Regions from separate parts of the Pararoseomonas sp. SCSIO 73927 genome, predicted to be linked through region 2. Evidence: riboswitches for the same ligand, from Rfam matches in the RefSeq annotation. Region 2 holds a riboswitch; the other holds the start of a gene.
What was found. A riboswitch is a leader RNA that binds a small molecule or an ion and turns the genes downstream of it on or off. The one in region 2 is predicted to bind thiamine pyrophosphate.
Positions count from the first base shown of each region.

Region 1 (11,079 bases), 1.3 Mb from region 2:
CAAGCCCGCCAGCGCGGCCTACGGCGCTTCCAAGGCCGCGCTGGCGCAGATGACGCGGTCGGCGGCGCTGGATTTTGCTGCGAAGGGCGTGCGCTTCAACGCCATCGCGCCCGGCAGCACGGACACGGCGATGCTGCGCGCCGTGCTGGCCGACCTGGCCGCGCGTGGAGGTGGCGGAGTTGCCAGCGACGATGTCTATACGGAGGCCGTGCCGCAGCGCCGCTTCGCCCACCCGCGGGAGATCGCGGCGGTGGTGGCCTTCCTGCTCTCCGACCATGCGAGCTTCGTGACCGGCATCGTCATGCCCGTCGATGGCGGGACCACCGCCGCATGAGCGCGGTGCTGGTCACCGGCGGCACGCGCGGCATCGGGCTGGCCTGCGCGCGGCTGCTGGCCGGGCAGGGCAGGGCGGTGATCGCCGCCGCCCGGCGCGCGCCGGAGGAGGCGCTGCCGGATGGCGTGCGGTTCATCCCCTGCGACGTGGCCGATCCCGCCTCCGTCCGCGCCCTGTTCCACACCGCCGGGCCGATCGGTGCCGCGATCCTGGCCGCGGGCGTGGCGGGGGGCGATCCGCCGCAGCCGGATGAGGACCACTGGCGCCGCATCATGGCCTCCAACCTCGACGGCGCCTGGCGCTGCGCGGAGGCGGCCGCCGCCGTGCTGCCGGAGGGGGAGGGGCGGATCGTCTTCCTCGCCTCCGTGCTCGGGCTGCGCGCCGTGCCGGACCAGGTGGCCTATTCCGCCGCCAAGCACGGCGTGGTCGGCCTGATGAAGGCGCTGGCTCTGCGGCTGGCGCCGCGCGGGATCACGGTGAACGCCCTCTGCCCGGGCTGGGTGGAGACGGACATGGCCCGCGCCCGGTGGCGGGAACTAGGGATGGATGCCGTGGCCGCCGCAGCCGGCACGCCCACGCGCCGGATTACGGCGGCGGAGGAGGTGGCGGCGATGGCGGCCTATCTGCTCTCCCCGGCCGCGCGGAACGTGACGGGGCAGGCCATCGGGATCGATGGCGGGGGCGGGCTTTAGGTTGACAGCGGCCGCCCGGCGGGCGGAGTGTCGGCGCCTCACCAGGGGTGTCCCGACAAGGGGCTGAGATACGGCTGGCGAAAGCAGCGCCGTGACCCGATGAACCTGATCCAGTTCATGCTGGCGTAGGGACGGTGCGGTCTGCGGCCCACTGTGGCCGTGTGCCACCCTCTTCCGATTCCGGCGCTGGGTCCCTTCGGAGGACGCCATGCCCGACAGCTTCACCCCCATCCCGAGCGTGACCACCGGCCCTCTGCCGGCCTCGCGCAAGGTCCACATCCCCGGAACGCTGCACCCGCACATTCGCGTGCCGCTGCGCGAGATCGCGGTCCACCCCAGCGCCGGCGAGCCGCCAGTCGCGGTCTACGATTCCTCCGGGCCGTACACCGACGCGGCGGCGGTGATCGACATCGCCCGAGGCCTGCCCCGCGCCCGCGCGGCCTGGGTGGAGGCGCGCGGCGACACGGAGGCAGTGCCGGGCCGCGACGTACGGCCCGAGGATAACGGCTTCGCCACCGGGGACCGCCTGACGCCCGCCTTTCCCGTGCGCCACGCGCCGCGTCGGGCGAGGGCTGGGGCGGCGGTGACGCAGCTCGCCTATGCCCGCGCGGGCATCGTCACGCCGGAGATGGAGTACGCCGCGATCCGGGAGAACATGGGCCGGCAGCGCGCGGCGGAGGCGCGGGACGGCGAGGATTTCGGCGCCTCCATCCCCGACCACGTCACCCCCGAATTCGTGCGGGACGAGATCGCGCGCGGCCGCGCCATTATCCCCGCGAACATCAACCACCCGGAGCTGGAGCCGATGGTCATCGGCCGCAACTTCCTGGTGAAGATCAACGCCAACATCGGCAACTCCGCCGTCACCTCCTCCATGGCGGAGGAGGTGGAGAAGATGGTCTGGTCGATCCGCTGGGGCGCGGACACGGTGATGGACCTCTCCACCGGCCGCAACATCCACAACATCCGGGACTGGATCATCCGCAACGCGCCGATCCCCATCGGCACCGTGCCGCTGTACCAGGCGCTGGAGAAGGTCGGCGGCGTGGCACCCGACCTGACCTGGGAAATTTACCGGGACACGCTGATCGAGCAGGCCGAGCAGGGGGTGGACTACTTCACCATCCATGCCGGCGTGCGGCTGGCCCATGTGCCGCTGACGGTGGGGCGCACCACCGGCATCGTCTCCCGCGGCGGCTCCATCATGGCGAGCTGGTGCCTGCACCATCACCGCGAGAGCTTCCTCTACGAGCACTTCGAGGAGATCTGCGACATTTGCCGCGCCTATGACGTCTCCTTCTCCCTCGGCGACGGGCTGCGTCCCGGCTCCATCGCGGATGCCAACGACGCCGCGCAGTTCGCGGAGCTGGAGACGCTGGGCGAGCTGACGAAGATCGCCTGGGCGAAGGACTGCCAGGTGATGATCGAGGGGCCGGGCCACGTGCCCATGCACAAGATCAAGGCCAACATGGATAAGCAGTTGAAGGTCTGCGGGGAGGCGCCCTTCTACACTCTCGGGCCGCTGACGACGGATATCGCGCCGGGCTACGACCACATCACGTCAGGCATCGGTGCCGCCATGATCGGCTGGTTCGGCTGCGCCATGCTCTGCTACGTCACGCCGAAGGAGCATCTCGGCCTGCCGGACCGGGATGACGTGAAGACGGGCGTGATCACCTACAAGATCGCCGCCCATGCCGCCGACCTGGCGAAGGGCCATCCCGGCGCGCAATTGCGGGACGACGCCCTCTCCCGCGCCCGCTTCGAGTTCCGCTGGGAGGACCAGTTCAACCTCTCGCTCGACCCCGACACGGCGCGGTCCTTCCACGACGAGACCTTGCCGAAGGAGGCGCACAAGACCGCCCATTTCTGCTCCATGTGCGGCCCGAAGTTCTGCTCCATGCGGATTTCCCACGACCTGCGGGCGGAGGCGCAGAAGGAGGGGATGGAGGCGATGGCGCGGAAGTACCGCGACGGCGGGCAGCTCTACGTGCCCGTGGGCGAGTAGGGCGCCGGGCGGCGGGGCTTGCCATCCCCGCCGCATCTGCCCCCATGCTGGCGGCAGAGGAACCCCGGGAAAATCGCCCATGCACCCAGCGCGCCGCGCCTTCCTGATGAGCCTGCTGGCGGCTGCCACCGCGGAGCCGGCCCTGGCCCAGGCGCCCGCGGGCTGGCCGGACCGCCCGCTGCGGCTGGTGCTGCCCTATACCCCCGGCGGTGGCACGGACGCCGTGGCGCGCGCCCTCGGTGCCCGGCTGAACGCGGCGCTGGGCCAGCCCGTGGTGGTGGAGAACCGCCCGGGCGCCGGCGGCAACCTGGCGACGGAGCTGGTGGCGGGCGCCCGGCCGGACGGCACCACCCTGCTGATGGGCAACCAGGGCCCGATCTCCGTGAACCCCACCCTGTTCGGGCGGAACCTGAAGATTGACCCCGGCACGGCGCTGGCCCCGGTGGCGATGGTGGCCGAGACGCCGCTGGTGCTCGTTGTCGGCCCCGGCACGCGGGCGGCCTCCCCCGCGGCGCTGATCGAGGAGTACCGCGCGGCGAACGGGGCGGTGACCTACGCCTCCCCCGGGAACGGCGCGGCGGGGCACCTGGCGATGGCGCTGCTCCTCCAGCAGGCGGGGGTGGAGGGGACCCATGTGCCCTTCCGCGGCGCCGCCCCGGGGCTGACGGACGTGGCCGCCGGGCACATCCCCGCCATGATCTCCACCCTGCCCTCGGTGGCCGGGCTGGTCGCGGGCGGCAACCTGCGTGCGCTGGCCGTCACGGGGGATCGCCGCGTTCCCTCCATGCCCGACGTGCCCGCCGTGGCGGAGACCCTGCCGGGCTACCGCGTCACGGCCTGGTACGGGATCCTCGTGCCCCAGGGCACGCCGGAGCCGATCCGGGCGCGGCTGGAGGAGGCCATCCTGGCAAGCGTCGGCACGCCGGATCTCGTCGCCAGCCTGGAGCGGGAAGGGGCGGTGCCCTACCCCATGAAGGGGGAGGAGTTCGGCCGCTTCATCGCCGCCGAGCGCGCCCGCTGGGCCCCGGTGGTCCAGAAGGCCGGAATTACGGCGGACTGAGATTACGGCGGCCTGAAATCATGGCGGCCTGAAATCACGGCGAACCGAGGGCATCCCTTCCCGTTCTGGCGCGTTCTTCCCGCCGACACGGCAAGAAGGACAGTGGCATGGTCGATACGTCGCAGATCAAGGAGCACATGGAAGTCGTCGGTTCCTGTGGGAACCACGTCGGCACGGTGGACCACGTCGAGGGTGACCGTATCAAGCTGACGAAGAACGACAGCGCGGACGGCAAGCACCACTACCTGCCGCTCTCCGCCATCGCCTCCGTGGAGGGCAACAAGGCCAAGACCTCCATGAACCACATGGACGCGATGAAGCAGTTCCAGGACGCCTGATCGTCCCCCTGAGTATGGTGCTTTGAAGTCCCGTCGGGTCCGCCCGGCGGGACTTCGCGGTTCCGGGCCTCCGGATTGCGGAGCCGCTGCAATGGGTTAGCCTCCATCCCTGCCACGCCGTCCTCACGGCTTTCCTGCCACACTGAAACCCAATCAACACGGCTCGCGACGTTGCGAGCGGCCGGGCAACCGGGCTAGACCGGCGGCCGATGGACGGCACCACGCCCACGCCGGCCCTTGCCCCCGCCACGGCCCAGACCGTGAAGGCGGATGTCTCGCAAGGCCCGCTTCCCCTCTACCGCGCCCGCGTGGCGGTGGGCGCCCTGCGCGCCGACCCCGCCCAGGAGCGCGCGGCGGAGGTGCTGCAGGACCTGTGGCGCCGGCTGCGCGGCTACGACCCGAGGCCCGAGGCGCCGAAGGAGGAGCCGGGCGGCCTCCTCTCCCGCTTCTTCCGCCGCAAGCCCGTGGACGAGCAGCCGGACGGCCCGCCGCTCGGCCTCTACCTCGTCGGCGAGGTGGGGCGCGGCAAGTCCATGCTGATGGACCTGTTCTTCGAGACGGCGGACGTGCGGCGCAAGAAGCGCGAGCACTTCCACGCCTTCATGCAGTCCGCGCACCGGCGCATCCACGCCTGGCGGCAGGCGAACGGCACGCATGAGGACCCGATCCCGCCGCTGGCGGACGCGATCGTGGCCGAGGCCGCGCTGCTCTGCTTCGACGAGTTCCAGGTGCATGACATCACCGATGCCATGATCCTCGGCCGGCTCTTCGAGGCGCTGTTCGCCCGCGGCGTGGTGGCGGTCGCCACCTCCAACACCGCGCCGGCCGACCTGTTCAAGGGCAAGCCGGGGCGCGACGCCTTCCTGCCCTTCATCGCCATGATCCAGAAGCGGCTGGAGGTGCTGCACCTCGCCTCGCTGCAGGATTACCGGCGGGACCGTATCCGGGGCCTGCCCACCTGGCATTCCCCGGTGGATGGCCGCGCCAACCGCGCGCTCGATGCCGCCTTCCTGGAACTCTCCGGCGTGGCCCATGGGGAGCCCTGCCCCATCACGGTGCTCGGGCGCCAGGTGCAGGTGCCACAGGCCCATCGCGGCGTGGCCCGCGCGGATTTCGAGGCGCTGTGCGGGGTGTTCCTCGGCGCGGCGGACTACCTCGCCATCGCCACCCATTTCCACACGCTGGTGCTGGACGGCGTGCCAAGGCTGGGGCCGGAGAATTTCGACCGGGCCCGCCGCTTCGTGACGCTCATCGACACGCTCTACGAGCATCGGTGCAAGCTCGTCGCCTCGGCCGAGGCCGAGCCGGACGCGCTCTACGAACGGGGTGAGGGGGCGGCGATCTTCCAGCGCACCGCCTCCCGCCTCATGGAAATGCAGAGCCAGGATTACCTGGCCCTGCCGCATCTGACGTGATCTAGCCCGGGATCGGGTCTTCCGGCGCTGGCCTGAGGGGGCGAGGCGCCGGGCGGGGACCGGGTTCCGGCATTCGGGGGAGAATAGAAATGCTGCGCATGTTCCGCGTTCCCGGCGCCCTTGCGGCCGCCACCATCCTGGCGCTCGCCGCCGCCCAGCCGGCCGAGGCCGCCGGCGGCCGCTCCGAGGCCCGGGGCAAGGCCGCCCGCGTCTCGGCCCCGGCCCGCGCCTCCGTCCGCCCGGCCGTGACGGCATCCCGCCGCCCCGTCGCCGTGGCGCCGCGGACTCGCACCGCCAGCGCCGCCCCGGCCCGCTCCCCGGGCCGCGCGGTGATCCGCACGGCCTCCCGCGGCTCCGCCCGCACGGTGACCGCCCGGGTGGCGACCGCCGGTCGCGGCGGCCGGTTCCAAGCCCGTGCCGCCGGCCGGCGCGAGGCGCGGCAGGCCTCCTTCCGGGCCCAGTCCTTCAACCTGGCCGGGCGCCGCCCCAGCGGGCTGCACGGCCGCCCGGGCATCCGCATGGTGAGCCTCTTCTCCGCCCCGGCCGCCGCCTCCACCCTTCCGTCCCGGGGCTGGAAGGCGGGCAAGGCCTCCCGCAGCCGCGGCGAGGGGGCTCCGCGCCGTTCCGGCGTGTGGTTCACCGGCCTGCCGGCCGCCGATGGCGAGCAGATGGACTGCCCCGCCGGCACCATGGCCGTCCTCGCCCGCGGCCACGCCGACACCTTCCGCTGCATGCCGATGTGAGTCGGGGCGCCGCCCGGGCCGGTCCGGGCGGCGCCTTCTCCGCGCGGGGGTGCCGGCCGGTTGCGGGCACCCCGCCGTATTGGGAAGCTGCCGCCTCCATCTCCGGAGGATCGACATGTCCCAGAGCTTCACCGCCCAGAGCTCGACTTCCCAGAGCTCTACTTCCCAAAGCTCCGGCCGCTCCGCCGAGGCCATGATGGCGGAGCTGGTCCACCACATGGCCGAGATGGTGAAGACCCAGGCCGAGACGAATCGGCTGCTGAAGGACCTTCTCGTCCGGCTGGAGCGCTAGGGCCGGGGGCGGGCGCCCACGCCCCGCGCCGCATCCGGGGCTCCCGCCTTGCCGGGCCGCCGATCCGGGTCTATCCAGCCCGCGTCCCGTTCGCAGGTGCCGCAACCGGCATCGCCGGAACGTCCCCAGGCCCCCTGGTTCCCCCACGTGGCCCCTTCGAAGGACCCCCCATGGCCCGCAGCAAGATCGCGCTCATCGGCGCCGGCAACATCGGCGGCACGCTCGCCCACCTGATCGGCCTGAAGGAGCTCGGCGACGTCGTGCTCTTCGACGTCTTCGGGGGCGTGGCGGCCGGCAAGGCGCTGGACATCATGCAGTCCAGCCCCGTCGATTCCTTCGACAGCGCCATGTCCGGCGGCTCCGACTATGCGGCGATCGAGGGCGCGGACGTGGTCATCGTCACCGCCGGCTTCCCGCGCATGCCCGGCATGAGCCGCGACGACCTGCTGACGAAGAACGCCGGCGTGATGGGCCAGGTGGCCGAGGGCATCAAGCGCTACGCCCCGAACGCCTTCGTCATCTGCATCACCAACCCGCTGGACGTAATGGTCTGGGCGCTGCAGCAGAAGTCCGGCCTGCCCGCGAACAAGGTGGTCGGCATGGCCGGCGTGCTGGACTCCGCGCGCTTCCGCCTGTTCCTGGCGCAGGAGTTCAACGTCTCGGTCGAGGACGTGACGGCCTTCGTGCTCGGCGGCCACGGCGACACGATGGTGCCGCTGACCCGCTACTCCACCGTCGCGGGCGTCCCCATCCCCGACCTGATCAAGATGGGCTGGACGACGCAGGAGAAGATCGACGCGATCGTCAACCGCACCGCGAATGGCGGCGGCGAGATCGTGAAGCTGCTGGAGAAGGGTTCCGCCTTCTACGCGCCCGCCGCCTCCGCCGTGGCGATGGCCGAGGCCTACCTGAAGGACAAGAAGCGCGTCCTGCCCTGCGCCGTGATGCTGAACGGCGAGTACGGGATGAAGGACTTCTACGTCGGCGTGCCCGTGGTGATCGGCGCCGGCGGCGTGGAGCGGATCGTCGAGGTCGAGTTCCAGCCCGAGGAGAAGGCGGCCTTCGAGAAGTCCTGCGACGCGGTGAAGAAGCTCGTCGAGGACTTCAAGGCCCTCGGCGTCTGATAGGTTTTTGGGGATAGCAGGGCCGGGGGGAACCCCGGCCCTTTTCGGATCAGGAAGGCGGTTCCCGCATGAACATCCATGAGTACCAGGGCAAGGAGCTGCTGAAGCGCTACGGCGTTGCAGTGCTCGACGGCTACGTGGCCAAGACCCCCGAGGAGGCCGAGGCGGCGGCGAAGAAGCTGCCCGGGCCCGTCGTGGTGGTGAAGAGCCAGATCCACGCCGGCGGTCGCGGCGCCGGGCGCTTCAAGGACGACCCGAACGGCAAGGGCGGCGTGCGCGTCGTCAAGGCCGAGGGCGCCCGCGAGGCCGCCGCCGCGATGATCGGCCACACGCTGGTGACCAAGCAGACCGGGCCCGAGGGCAAGGTCGTGAACCAGGTCTATGTCGAGGCCGGCTGCGACATCAAGCGCGAGCTCTACCTGTCCATCCTGCTGGACCGCGAGACGAGCCGCGTCACCATCATGGCCTCCGTCGAGGGCGGGATGGAGATCGAGGAGGTGGCCGAGAACCACCCCGAGAAGATCCTGAAGGTCGCGATCGACCCGGCCTCCGGCCTGTTCCCCTGGGCCGCCCGCAAGCTCGGCTTCGGCCTGGGCCTCGAGGGCAAGCAGGTCGGCACCTTCGTGAAGTTCGTCACCGCCATGTACGAGGCCTACACGGCGCTCGACATGGAGGCTATCGAGATCAACCCGCTGGTCGTGACCGGCGCCGGTGAGATCGTGGCGCTCGACGCCAAGGTGTCCTTCGACGACAACGCGCTGTTCCGCCACAAGGACCTCGAGGCGCTCCGCGACGATACGGAGATGGACCCGAAGGAGCTGGACGCGGTCAGGAACGACCTGAACTACGTCGCGCTGGACGGCGAGATCGGGTGCATGGTGAACGGCGCCGGGCTGGCGATGGCCACCATGGACATCATCAAGCTCTACGGCTCCTCCCCCGCGAACTTCCTCGATGTCGGCGGCACCGCGACGGCCGCCCGCGTGACCGAGGCGTTCCGGATCATCACCTCCGACAGCAACGTCAAGGCGATCCTCGTCAACATCTTCGGCGGCATCGCCAAGTGCGACATGATCGCGACCGGCATCGTGGAGGCGAGCAAGAACCTCTCCCTCTCCGTCCCGCTGGTGGTGCGCCTCGAGGGCACGAACGTGGAGCTGGGCAAGAAGATCCTGGCCGAATCGGGGCTCGCGATCATCCCCGCCGACAACCTGGCCGACGCCGCGCAGAAGGTCGTCGCCGCCGTGAAGAAGGCCGCCTGAACCATGGCGATCCTCGTCGACAAGCACACGAAGGTCATGACCCAGGGCTTCACCGGGTCCCAGGGTACCTTCCACGCCGAGCAGGGCATCGCCTACGGCACGAACTACGTGGGCGGCGTGACGCCGGGCAAGGGCGGCCAGACCCATATCGGCCTGCCCGTGTTCGACACCGTGGCCGACTGCGTGGAGAAGACGGGCGCCGACGCCTCCGTCATCTACGTGCCGCCGCCCTTCGCGGCCGACTCCATCCTGGAGGCGATCGCGGCCGAGCTGCCCCTCATCATCTGTATCACCGAGGGCATCCCGGTGGGCGACATGGTGAAGGTCAAGCGCGCCCTCGCCGGCTCCAAGTCCCGCCTCATCGGGCCGAACTGCCCGGGCGTGATCACGCCGGAAGCCTGCAAGATCGGCATCATGCCCGGCCACATCCACAAGCGCGGCTCCGTCGGCATCGTGTCCCGCTCGGGCACGCTGACCTATGAGGCGGTGGCGCAGACCACGGCGGCCGGCCTCGGCCAGTCCACCTGCGTCGGCATCGGCGGCGATCCGGTGAAGGGCACGGACTTCCAGGAGGTGCTGGAGATGTTCCTGGCCGACCCGGAGACGAAGCAGATCGTCATGATCGGCGAGATCGGCGGGCAGTCCGAGATCATCGCGGCCGAGTTCCTGGGCCGCGAGAACAAGCCCGGCTCCGCCAACTACAAGCCGGTGGTCGGCTTCATCGCCGGCGCCACGGCCCCCCCGGGCCGCCGCATGGGCCATGCGGGCGCCGTGATCTCCGGCGGCAAGGACACCGCCGAGGCGAAGATGGACGCCATGCGGTCCGCCGGCATCAACGTGGCCGACAGCCCGGCCTCGCTGGGCTCCACCATGGTGAAGGCTATCGCGGCTTGATCCCTGGCGGCCACGGCCGCCCGGGCAGGGATCGCTGAGCGGCAGGGCGCCGCCGGGGGACACCCCGGCGGCGCTTCCTTTTACGCCTGGCCTGATAGTCTACGGCTATCAGTCTCGGAAATCTTATCTATTTGGCAGACCTGCTGACCTGACCTATTTTGCACCTGCGAACCGGCAATGCCGGATTGTAGAGGCAAAGGAGATCGCCCGTGGCCGCCAACATCAACACCAAGATCAAGCCCTTCAAGACGACCGCCTACAAGCAGGGCAAGTTCATCGAGGTGTCCGAGAACGACGTTCTCGGCAGCTGGGCCGTGTTCTTCTTCTACCCGGCCGATTTCACCTTCGTCTGCCCGACCGAGCTGGGCGACGTGGCCGATCATTACGAGGCGCTGCGCAAGATGGACGTGGAGGTTTACTCCGTTTCCACCGACACGCACTTCGTCCACAAGGCGTGGCACGACGCCTCCGAGACGATCGCGAAGATCCAGTACACGATGCTGGGCGACGCGAATCACGCCATTTCCACGAATTTCGACGTGCTGCGCGAGGGCCAGGGCCTGGCCGACCGCGCGACCTTCATCGTGGACCCCGAGGGCGTGATCCAGGCCGTCGAGATCACCGCCGAGGGCATCGGCCGCAATGCCGAGGACCTGGTCCGCAAGGTCAAGGCCGCCCAGTACGTGGCCGCCCACCCGGGCGAGGTCTGCCCGGCCAAGTGGCAGGAGGGTGAGGCCACCCTCGCCCCGTCGCTCGACCTGGTCGGCAAGATCTGAACCGCAGGATCTGATCCGCGTACCGCCGCCCGCCCTTCCCCCGGGGCGGGCGGCACCTTCCCCACCAGCCCCTCGCCCCCTTACCGACCGGAGAGCCCGCCCCGTGCTGGACGCCAACCTGAAGACGCAGCTCAAGGCCTA
Region 1 is NZ_CP146232.1:160,907-171,985, reverse strand. It holds gene VQH23_RS00945 (SDR family oxidoreductase) at 1-334, shown strand, start outside; gene VQH23_RS00940 (SDR family oxidoreductase) at 331-1,026, shown strand; TPP riboswitch at 1,060-1,176, shown strand; gene thiC (phosphomethylpyrimidine synthase ThiC) at 1,235-3,034, shown strand; gene VQH23_RS00930 (tripartite tricarboxylate transporter substrate binding protein) at 3,114-4,094, shown strand; gene VQH23_RS00925 (DUF2171 domain-containing protein) at 4,202-4,432, shown strand; gene zapE (cell division protein ZapE) at 4,642-5,847, shown strand; gene VQH23_RS00915 (hypothetical protein) at 5,937-6,590, shown strand; gene VQH23_RS00910 (hypothetical protein) at 6,706-6,882, shown strand; gene mdh (malate dehydrogenase) at 7,053-8,006, shown strand; gene sucC (ADP-forming succinate--CoA ligase subunit beta) at 8,075-9,268, shown strand; gene sucD (succinate--CoA ligase subunit alpha) at 9,272-10,162, shown strand; gene ahpC (alkyl hydroperoxide reductase subunit C) at 10,372-10,938, shown strand; gene ahpF (alkyl hydroperoxide reductase subunit F) at 11,042-11,079, shown strand, end outside.
Region 1: another riboswitch for thiamine pyrophosphate. It lies ahead of thiC (phosphomethylpyrimidine synthase ThiC); the one in region 2 lies ahead of VQH23_RS07085 (ABC transporter substrate-binding protein).

Region 2 (11,079 bases):
CGGGTGGACCACGCCAACTGGGCCTCCGGCGGGCTGAAGGGCCGCGTGGCGCGGGATCAGGCGGTGATCGACGTGTCCGAGCGCAACGACTGGTCGGCGGTGCGGGTGTGGTATCCGCCGGCGAATGTGGTGGGGAATACCGTGTTCCCCGCCTACGGGTTCATCCTGCCGTACCGGAGCTGGGCCTCGGCGGAGTAGCGCGGGTGGCCCCAGGGGGAGAGAAGGAATTCTCTCCCCCTGGACCCCCTCTCATCTTCTTCTGGGAGGCTGCCGCGGAATGTGGGGCTGGCCCGTGAAGCAGGCCCGTGAAGCAGGATTGTCATGCGGGACCGGCGGACATGGCCCGCGCCTCGGGTCATGGACCCGAGGCGAGCCGCAAGCCCCGCATCCCGCGGCAGCCTCCCAGAAGAAGATGAGGGTGAGGGGGCCGGGGAGAGGGAGAATTCCTTCTCCCTCTCCCCCGGGGCGGCCGGCGTACCGCATGAAGGAACCGTCATCCGCCCATTGCGTCCGGCCAGCGCATGGCCCATGTCCCCTACCGGATTTCCGCAGGGCTGGGGCGGTCCGGTTTACCCCGGGAATGCGCGGCCCTAGTCTCCAACCTGGAACGTGGCTGGGCCGCCGGCCCGGCACATAAGGATCTACGGGGCGTCACATGGGTTCGTTCAGCATCTGGCACTGGCTCGTCGTGCTGCTCGTCGTGCTGCTGCTCTTCGGCAGCGGCAAGATCAGCGGGCTGATGGGCGACCTGGCCACCGGCATCAAGTCCTTCAAGAAGAACATCAAGGAGGACGAGCCCGACGCCTCCATGGCGGACACCACCGCCGTGCCGCCCGCCGGCAACCTGCCCCCGCCGACCGTGGGCACGGCCGCGGACGCGAACCGCACCACCGTCCGCCAGCCGCCGACGGTCTGATCGTCCCAATTCGTGCTGAAAGCGCGCCGGTCCCCAGGGTAGTGCCTGGCGGCCGGCGCGCTGCTGTTGAGGAGCCGGCCGGTGCCCGATTCCATCCCCCAGGCTGCAATCCCGGCGGCCGCGATCGAGGCCATCGTCTCCGCCGGGCGGCGGATGGCGGAGCGCAACTGGGTGCCGGCCACCGCCGGCAACATCTCCGTCCGCCTACCCGGGAATCAGGGGGGTGGGCGGGTGGCGATCACCCGCTCCGGCTTCCACAAGGCGCATCTGGACGCCGGCGCCGTGATGGCAGTGGACATGGCGGGCGCGCCGGAGAACCCGACGCTGCGCCCTTCCGCCGAGACGGGGCTGCACTGCGGCGCCTACCGCGCCTTCCCGGATGTGGGGGCGGTGGTGCACGGGCACTCCATTGCCAACACGGTGCTCTCCCGCCGGGCCGGGGATTCCATCCGGCTGGAGGGGTACGAGCTGCTGAAGGTCTTCCCGGGCCTGCCGACCCATGAGGGCGCGGTGGAGGTGCCGGTGCTGGACAACGACCAGGACATTCCCCGCCTGCAGCGCGCCGTGGAGGCCCGCTGGGCCGGCATGGCCGCCCCGATCCCGCCCGGGTATTTGATCCGCGGCCACGGTGTCTATGTATGGGGCCCCGACATGGAGGCCGCCCTGGCCCGCCTGGAGGGGCTGGAATTCATGCTGGCCTGCGAGATGGCCAACCGTTCGATCAACCCGTAGCGGGGAGGTTCCGCCCATGAGCCGCCTTGTCGTCCACGACGCCACCACCAATGCCGTGCTGCAGGACACGCAGGACGCGGCGGAGATCGCCACCGCCCTGTCCGCCATCGGCGTGCGCTTTGAGCGCTGGCCGGTGGCCGAACTGCCGGAGGGCGCGGACCCCGAGACGGTGCTGGCCGCCTATCGCCCCCGCCTGGACGCCTTCATGGGCGAGACGGGCGCGGGCACGGCCGACGTGATCCGGCTGACGGCCGACAACCCGCAGATCGACGCCATCCGCCAGAAGTTCCTGGCCGAGCACCGCCACACCGAGGACGAGGTCCGCTTCTTCCACGAGGGCGCGGGCAACTTCATCCTGCACGTGGGCGGGAAGGTTTACGACGCCCACTGCACGCGGGGCGACCTGATCTCCGTGCCCGCCAACACGGAGCACTGGTTCGACGCGGGCACGACCCCGAACGTGACGGCGCTGCGCATCTTCACGGACACCACGGGCTGGACGCCGCACTACACCGGCACCGACATGTCAGAGCGCTTCCCGGCCACCTTCGGCTGATGCCGGTCCGCGTCATGGCACCCGATGACCGCAGCGCCGCAGGGCGCGGAGGTCTGAATCGGGTGCCCCGATGTGTCGTCACCGACATCGAGGGCACGACCAGCGCCATCGCCTTCGTGAAGGAGACCCTGTTCCCCTTCGTGGAGCGGGCGCTGGACGGCTTCCTGGCGAAGAACGCCGGGGATCCGGCAGTGGCCGCGATCCTCGACGAGGTCCGTGCCCTGGCCCCCGGCCAGGACCCGGCCGATGCGCTGCGCGGCTGGATGGCGCGGGACGAGAAGGTGACGCCGCTCAAGGCGTTGCAAGGGATGATCTGGCGCCAGGGCTTCGAGGCCGGGGCGCTGCGCGGGCACCTCTGGCCCGACGTGGCGGGATGCCTGCGCGCCTGGGCCGCGGCCGGCATCGCGCTGCGCATCTACTCCTCCGGCTCGGTGGAGGCGCAGCGGCTCCTCTTCGGCCACACCGAGGCGGGGGACCTCACGCCCCTCCTCTCCGGCTTCGACGACACGCGCACGGGGCCGAAGCGCGAGGCGGCCTCCTACGCCGCCATCGCCCGCACGGCGGGGCTGCCCCCGGCGGAGGTGCTCTTCCTCTCCGACGTGGTGGAGGAGCTGGACGCGGCGGAGGCGGCGGGGATGATGACCTGCCAGCTCGTCCGCGCGGCGGACGGCACGGTGGCCGGCACCCGCCACCCAAGCTGCGCCACCTTCCCCGAGGTGGCCGCCCGCTTCGGCCTGCCCGCACCGGACGAGCCGCCCGCGGGCTGAGGCAGGCCTCAACCTGTCATCCCGCCGCGCTGGCAGGGTGCCGCGCGCGGCGCTAGAGCGGAGGCGCCCCGGCCGAATCGGCCGCCGGCGCGAACCGCCGCTGCACGACCACCGCCCGGCCGCCGGGGATGCCGCCCATGATGACCACCTACGCCCTCCGCAACGGGACCTGCGATGTCCATGGCGGAATGGACACGGCCGAATCCATCGCCGCGGCGACCTGGATCGACCTGCTGAACCCGACGCCCGACGAGGAGCGGGCCGTGCAGGACGCGCTGCACGTCGAGGTGCCGACCCGGGAGGAGATGCAGGAAATCGAGAGCTCCTCGCGCCTCTACAAGGAAGGCGAGGTCCTCTTCCTCACCGCCTCCTTCCTCTACGGAGCGGAGGAGGGGGAGTACGGCTCCACCCCCATCACCTTCGTCCTCGCGCCCACCGCGCTCATCACCGTGCGCTACGCGACGCCCAAGGCCTTCTCCGTCTTCGCCCTGCGCGCCCAGCGCCAGGCCCTGCCCATCCTGCGCACGCCGGACGGGGTGATGCTGCATCTGTTCGAGCAGATCGTGGACCGCCTTGCCGACATCCTCGAGCGCACCGCGAGCGAGATGGACCGCGCGAGCCAGACCACCTTCCGCAACGCGCGCAACATGCAGGTGAAGGCGAACAAGCGCGACGTGGACCTGCGCCAGGCCCTCCTCACCCTCGGCCAGGTGGGCGACGTGACGACGCGCGCGAGCGACACGCTGCTCGGCCTCACGCGCATCCTCACCTTCCTCGGCGCCGAGAAGGCGAGCGCCGTGCGCAAGGAGAACCAGGTGATGATCAAGACCCTGGTGCGCGACGTGCGGTCCCTGATCGACTACGCGAACACGATGAACGGCAAGGCGCAGTTCCTGCTGGACGCCGTGCTGGGCATCATCAGCATGGACCAGAACGGCATCATCAAGACCTTCACCGTCGCCTCCGTCGCGCTGATGCCGCCCACCCTGGTGGCCAGCATCTACGGCATGAACTTCGAGTTCATGCCCGAGCTGAAATGGGGGCTGGGCTATCCCTGGGCACTGATGCTGATGATCGCCAGCGCGCTGCTGCCGATCGTGTACTTCAAGCGTAAGGGATGGCTGTGATCCTGCGCTGATGGTCCGTGGCCAGGGAGAGGAAGAAGGAATTCTTCCTCTCCCCGGACCCCTCACCATCATCTTTTTCTAGTAGGTGGAAGCACTCTGCTGACGGTGCGCCTCGGGTCCACGACCCGAGGCGACGGCGTGATCGGAATGACGCCCGTCATGCCGAAACTCCGTGTCAGGATAGCGCGGCGGCAGCCGAAAGGGGGTCCAGGGGCCTCAGGCCCCTGGCGGGAGAGGTGTGGAGAGGGCAACGCCCTCTCCACGGCCGCCGCGCACCCATTCTTGTGATTTCTTGTGACGGATTCGTGGCCCTAGGCTTTGTAGAAGATGCCGAGTCCGGCCTGTTCCCAAGAGGGAGGGCGGTGCCGGGCGCGGCCTGCGAGGGGTGCCGATGCATACACGGAAGCGCGTTCTGGTCACCGGTGGCGCCGGATTCCTCGGGTCTCATCTCTGCGAAAGGCTTCTGGAGCGCGGCGACCACGTCCTCTGCCTGGACAACTACTTCACCGGCACGCGGGACAACATCGCGCACCTCCTGCAGAACCCGTACTTCGAGGTGATCCGGCACGACATCACCTTCCCGATCTACGTGGAGGTGGACCAGATCTTCAACCTGGCCTGCCCGGCCTCCCCGGTGCACTACCAGCACGACCCCGTGCAGACGACGAAGACGAGCGTGCACGGCGCGATCAACGTGCTCGGCCTCGCCAAGCGCCTGCACGTGCCGGTGTTCCAGGCCTCCACCAGCGAGGTCTACGGCGACCCTTCCGTGCATCCGCAGCCGGAGGCCTACTGGGGCAACGTGAACCCGATCGGGCTCCGCTCCTGCTACGATGAGGGGAAGCGCTGCGCGGAGACGCTGTTCTTCGACTACCACCGCCAGCACAACCTGCAGATCAAGGTGGCGCGGATCTTCAACACTTACGGCCCGCGCATGCACCCGAACGATGGCCGCGTCGTCTCCAACTTCATTGTGCAGGCGCTGCGGGGCGAGCCGATCACCGTTTATGGCGAGGGGCAGCAGACCCGCTCCTTCTGCTACGTCTCGGACCTGATCGAGGGCTTCATCCGCCTGATGGAGTCCGGCCCGGACGTGACCGGCCCTATCAATCTCGGCAACCCCGAGGAGTTCAGCATCCGCGAGTTGGCGGAGATGGTGCTGGCCGAGGTGGGCGGGCCGAGCCGCCTCGTCTTCCGGCCGCTGCCGAGCGACGATCCCCGCCAGCGCCGCCCGGATATCGACCGCGCGAAGGACCTGCTGGGCTGGGAGCCGCGGGTGCAGCTGAAGGAAGGGCTGCGCGCGACGATCGCCTATTTCGAGGCGGAGCTGGGCCGGCACGCGGTGATGCGGAGCCTGGCCTAGGGGCGCCCGCGCGGGGGGGGGGGGGGCGGCCCCCCCCCCCCCCCCCGCCGCGCTACCCGAAATACGCCTTCCACCACCGCACGAAGTGGCTGAGGCCGGTGTGGAGGTCCGTCGTCGGTTCCCAGCCGAAATCGTCCTGGATGGCGGAGATGTCGGCGAAGGTGGTGGGCACGTCGCCGGGCTGCATCGGCAGCAGCTCGCGCCGGGCGGGCATGCCGATGAGCTCCTCCAGGATGGAGACCATGTCCAGCAGCGGTTCCGGCTGGCTGTTGCCGATGTTGTAGAGGCGGTGGCCCGCCTCCACCGACGGGTTGTCGAGGGCGGCGAGGATGCCGGCCACGATGTCGTCGATGTAGGTGAAGTCGCGCTGCATCCGCCCCTCGTTGAACAGGCGGATGGGGCGGCCCTTCAGGATGGCGTCGGTGAAGAGCCAGTAGGCCATGTCCGGGCGGCCCCAGGGGCCGTACACCGTGAAGAAGCGCAGGCCGGTGAGCCGGAGGTTGTAGAGGTCGGCATAGGTGCTGCTCATCACCTCCCCCGCCTTCTTGGTGGCGGCGTAGAGGGAGGCGGGGGTGTCCGTGCGGTCCGTCTCGCGGAAGGCGCCGTCCGTGCGCCGGCCGTAGACGGAGCTGGTGGAGGCGTAGACGGCGTGGCCGACGCGGCCCTCGCTGCGCCGGATTCCCTCGAGGACGCCGAGATGGCCGGTGACGTTGGTGGAGGTGTAGGCGAAGGGCGCCTCTAGCGACCACCGCACCCCGGCCTGGGCGCCGAGATGCGCCACGCGGTCGATGCCGGGATTGGCCGCGAACAGGGCGAGGAGGTCGTCCGTCTCCGCGATGTCCAGCCGGTGCAGCGTGAAGGCGCCGGGGCGGGTGTTGCCCGTCAGCGCCGCCAGCCGCGCCTCCTTCAGCGCCGGGTCGTAGTACGGGTTGAAGTTGTCGACGCCGATAACCTGCTCACCGCGCGCGAGCAGGGCCTGGCAGACATGGGCACCGATGAAGCCGGCCGCGCCGGTGACGAGGACCTGTCCCATCAATCAGGGCGTACTGGCCGGGCGTTGGGGCGGGAGGGCATGACATGATCCGGTAAGAAAGGGCGTGGAGGTATCAGGGCGGGGGCGCGGGGGCCACATCCGTCTTGCGGGCCGACCCGGCGCCGTTCCATACGGCTGCTGGACACCGGGGGGAGCCCATTCCGGGCTGAGAGGCGGGGAGACCTGCGACCCCTGGAACCTGATCCGGTTCGGACCGGCGTAGGGACGGTGCACCATGAGGACGAGCGCGCGCCCGGATCCGGCGTGCCCCGCCTCCGGCCCCTCGGGGCCGGGGCGCGGGACGGCGCCCGCATCATGGCTTCTTCCGCCGCCTCCGCCCGCCCCCGGAGTGGAGGATATCCCATGCATCGCCGCTCCCTCCTGAAGGGCACCGCCCTTGTTGCGGGCACCTCTTTTTCTGGCTCGCCCACACTGGCCCAACCTGCCCGCTCGCGCACGCTGCGCTTCGTGCCGCAGGCCGCGCTGACGGCGCTGGACCCCATAGTGCAGAACGCCACGATCAGCACCACCCACGGCTTCTGCGTGTTCGACACGCTCTACGCAACCGATGCGCGGCTGATCCCGCGCCCGCAGATGGCGGCGGGGCACGAAGTCAGTGCGGACGGGATGCTCTGGACCATCCGCTTGCGCGAGGGTTTACATTTCCACGACGGCACACCTGTCCTATCACGCGATTGTGTTTACAGTCTGAAGCGCTGGTGCGCGCGGGACCTCTTCGGAGCGATGCTCGCCCGGGTGGTGGCGGAGTGGGGGACGCCGGACGACCGGACGCTCACCATCCGCCTCACCCGCGCCTTCCCCGCCCTGCTCTACGCCCTGGCCAAGCCCGCCGGCATCCCGCCCTTCATCATGCCGGAACGGCTGGCGAGGACGGACCCGGCAAGGCCGGTGCCGGAGATGATCGGCAGCGGCCCCTGGAAGTTTGTGGCGTCGGAGTTCAACCCCGGCAGCTTCGTGGCCTATGCCCGCAACGAGGCCTACCGGCCGCGGGACGAGCCGGCCGAGGGGGCCTCCGGCGGGAAGCGCGTGCATTTCGACCGGCTCGAGTGGCACATCATCCCCGACGGCGCGACGGCCGGGGCCGCCCTGCAGCGCGGGGAGGTGGACTGGGTGGAGTACCCGCTGCCGGACCTGCTGCCCGTGCTGGAGCGGGACCGGAACCTGCGGACGCAGGTCTACGACCCCGTCGGCTTCCTCGGCGTGGTCCGCTTCAATCACCTGCACCCGCCCTTCGACAACGTCGAGGTGCGGCGGGCCGTGCGGGACTGCATCAGCCAGCCCGACCACATGGCCGCGGTGGCCGCGCCGGGCGACTGGCGGGAATGCCACGCCCTGTTCCCCTGCACCCTGGCGGGGGTGACCGAGTTCCCCGCCGCGCCGCGCGACTTCGCCAGGGCGCGCGCCGCCATCCGCGCGGCGGGGGCGGAGGGCGCGAAGGTGGTGGTGATCAACCCGACCGACTTCGCCGCGGTGGCCCCGCAGGGCCGGCTGGCCGCCGATGTCCTCCGCCAGCTCGGCTTCCAGGTGGATCTGCAGGAGATGGACTGGGCCGCCCTGCTCAGCCGCCGCAACTCGCGGGAGGATGCGAACCGAGGGGGCTGGAGCATCTACCCCACCAACTTCCCCGCCGCCTCCATCGCCAACCCGGCGGTGAATTCTGGCATCCGCGGCGACGGCCCCACGGCCTGGTTCGGCTGGCCGACCGATCCGGCGACCGAGGCGAGCATCGAGCGCTGGCTCTACGCCCCCGACGCCGCGGCTCAGGCCCAGGCCTTCGCGGAGGTGCAGCGCAGCGCCTGGGAGCATGTGGGCTTCGCGCCCTCCGGCCTCTTCGTGCTGAAGACCGGGTTCCGCGCGGACCTCTCCGGCGTGCTGCAGGGGCCCAACCCCTACCTGTGGAACCTGCGCCGGGCCTAGGACCGGGCCCCGGTCACGAGGAGGGGTGGCAGGAGCGGCTCAGTTGTGCTGGCCCCCGCCGCCGGTCGCCCCGCTGCCGTCCAGCACGCTCTGTCCGGCGCCGCGCGGACCCATGCCGTATCGGGCGTCGTACATGGCCTCGTCGGCGCTCCGCTCGGCGGCGGGGGCCGGGGCAGCCATGGGACGCGAGTTCGCCTCGGCCCCCGCGCCCACCACGGCAAGGGTGGCGGACAGGGCGGCGGCGAGGCCAAGGATGCGGACGGAGGTGATCATGGCGGGTACTCTGTTCGGGTATTCGGGGTGGGCACTTGCGCGAACGGTGGCTCGAGGGTGTCATCTCGTTATGTGAGATATGTCTCTTCACTCGCGTCCGGACCATAGGAAGAAGCGGATACCCGCCATACGCGCAGCGGATGGAACTTTCTCCCGCTTGGCTTGGCTCCGCAGAGCGGTCACAAGAACGGCGCGTCATCCGTTCCCCGTGTGGAGACAACGCCCCCATGAGCCCGACCCCGAAGCCATTCCCACGCCGCACCCTCCTGGCGGGTGCCGCTGACCTCTCCCTGCCCTCCCTCCTTCCCTCCCGTGCCGGGGCGCAGCCGCACCTCGCCGGCTGGCGCCGCTTCGAGCTGCGGACCGAGGTGACGGTCGAGACCGGCGACGAGCCCGCGATCCTCTGGCTGCCCCTGGCGGGGACCGTCGGCACCTACCAGCGCGCCGACGAGCCCGCGGTCGAGACGAACGGCCGCGCGGAGCGGGTGCAGGACGCCCGCTACGGCGCGGAGATGCTCCGTATCACCTGGTCCTCCCCCCGGGAGCAGCGGGTGGTCGTCACCCAGGCCGTGGCCACCCGCCCCCGCGGCGCCGAGCCCGCGGCGCTGAGCGCGGCCGAGCGCGCCCTCTGGACCGCCCCCACCGAGAGCGTCCCCACCGACGGCATCGTGGCCGAGACCGCCGCGCGCATCACCGTCGGCCTCGGCACGGAGGAAGCGAAGCTCCGCGCCCTCTATGACTGGGTGGTGGAGAACACCTTCCGCAACGGCGCCACCCGCGGCTGCGGCACCGGCGACATCAAGGTGATGCTGGAGACCGGCTGGCTCGGCGGGAAGTGCGCGGACATCAACGCGCTGATGACCGGCCTCGCCCGGGCCTGCGGCATCCCCGCCCGCGACGTCTACGGCATCCGCGTCGCCGCCTCGGAGAACTCCCGCTCCCTCGGCACCGGAGGCCCCGACATCACCCGCGCCCAGCACTGCCGCACGGAGATGCATGTCGGCGGGAGGTGGGTCCCGGTGGACCCCGCCGACGTCCGCAAGATCGTGCTGGAGGAGAACCTGCCGGTGGAGAGCGACCACGTCCGCCGCCAGCGGGAGCGCCTGTTCGGGAACTGGGAGATGAACTGGGTGGGCTACAACAGCGCCACCAACATCGCCCTGCCCGGCGCGCCGCGCGCGATGGAATCCAACTTCCTGATGTATCCCTGCGCCATGACGGCGAAGGGCGAGCCGGACTGCCTGGACCCGGCGGCGTTCCGCTACGCCATCGCCGCGCGCGAGATCGGGGCCTGACATCGCCGTGGCCAGGGGGAGGGAGAAGGAATTCTCCCTCCCCCTGGAACCCCCGCCCTCATCTTCTTTCAAGGGGCTGCCGCGCGAGGCCCGGCTTGCGCCGCGCCGAGCGGCTTGGCCGCTCGGCGCGGCGCCTGTCCCTCCGCGCTGCCGCTGCGGAAGATCCGTCACCTCGCGGGCCGGCCCGGCCTTCCGCGGCAGCCCCGCAGAAAAAGATGAGTGGGGGTCCAGGGGGAGAGAATTCCTTCTCTCCCCCTGGGGCCACCCGTGCAAACCTCCCCATTCCCTTCCGCCTGTGGCAGTTTCCCCGCCCATGTCCCTCGGCCGCCCCGTCATCGTCTTCGACACCGAGACCACCGGCTGTACGGGCCAGGACCGGGTGGTGTCCCTCGGCGCCGTGCGGCTGGACGCGGCGCTGGAGCCGGAGGGGACGCTGCACCTCGTCTTCGCGCCGGGGATGCGCTGCCATTTTGGGGCTTACCGGGTGCACGGGATGTCGGACGCCTACCTGGCGGGGCAGCCCGGCTTCGCGGAGCACGCGGGGGAGGTCGCGGAGTTCTTCGGCGGCGCGCTGGGCTGCGCGCACAACATGGCCTTCGACCGGCGGATGCTGGGCGGGGAGTTCGACCGGCTGGAGATGGCGCGGCCCTGGAGCGGCGAGCTCTGCACCATGCTGGCCTGGCGCCGGGCGCGGCCGGGGGAGCGGTCCGGGCTCGCCCACGCCTCGGCGGCCTGCGGGCTGTCCCGGGAGGGGAGCCTGCACGGCGCGCTGGAGGATGCCTGGCTGGCGGCGAACCTGCTGCGGGCGCTGCACGGGCTGGCGCCGGCGCCGATGCGGCTGCACGGCTTCACCAACGAGCAGGTGGGGGACATGGCGGCGTAGGGCGCCGCGTTCGCATGTCCTCTCTGGCGCCGATTAGGCAGGACGCAGCCGGTAGGCCCGCTGGGCGCTGACGTACTCGCGCCCTTCGAAGCGGTGGGCCGGCCGGCCGGCGAGCACACCCTGGATGTCGGCGATCACCTCCGGGCGCGCCCGGTAGAACTGGTGGTCCGCGTCGGAGATGCCGCCGATGTCGGAG
Region 2 is NZ_CP146232.1:1,501,979-1,513,057, reverse strand. It holds gene VQH23_RS07125 (CHAP domain-containing protein) at 1-198, shown strand, start outside; gene VQH23_RS07120 (twin-arginine translocase TatA/TatE family subunit) at 656-916, shown strand; gene VQH23_RS07115 (methylthioribulose 1-phosphate dehydratase) at 998-1,648, shown strand; gene VQH23_RS07110 (cupin domain-containing protein) at 1,665-2,204, shown strand; gene mtnC (acireductone synthase) at 2,267-2,971, shown strand; gene VQH23_RS07100 (magnesium transporter CorA family protein) at 3,109-4,098, shown strand; gene VQH23_RS07095 (UDP-glucuronic acid decarboxylase family protein) at 4,490-5,461, shown strand; gene VQH23_RS07090 (NAD-dependent epimerase/dehydratase family protein) at 5,514-6,494, opposite strand; TPP riboswitch at 6,633-6,737, shown strand; gene VQH23_RS07085 (ABC transporter substrate-binding protein) at 6,858-8,432, shown strand; gene VQH23_RS07080 (hypothetical protein) at 8,472-8,705, opposite strand; gene VQH23_RS07075 (transglutaminase family protein) at 8,933-10,000, shown strand; gene VQH23_RS07070 (3'-5' exonuclease) at 10,314-10,883, shown strand; gene VQH23_RS07065 (alpha/beta hydrolase) at 10,917-11,079, opposite strand, start outside.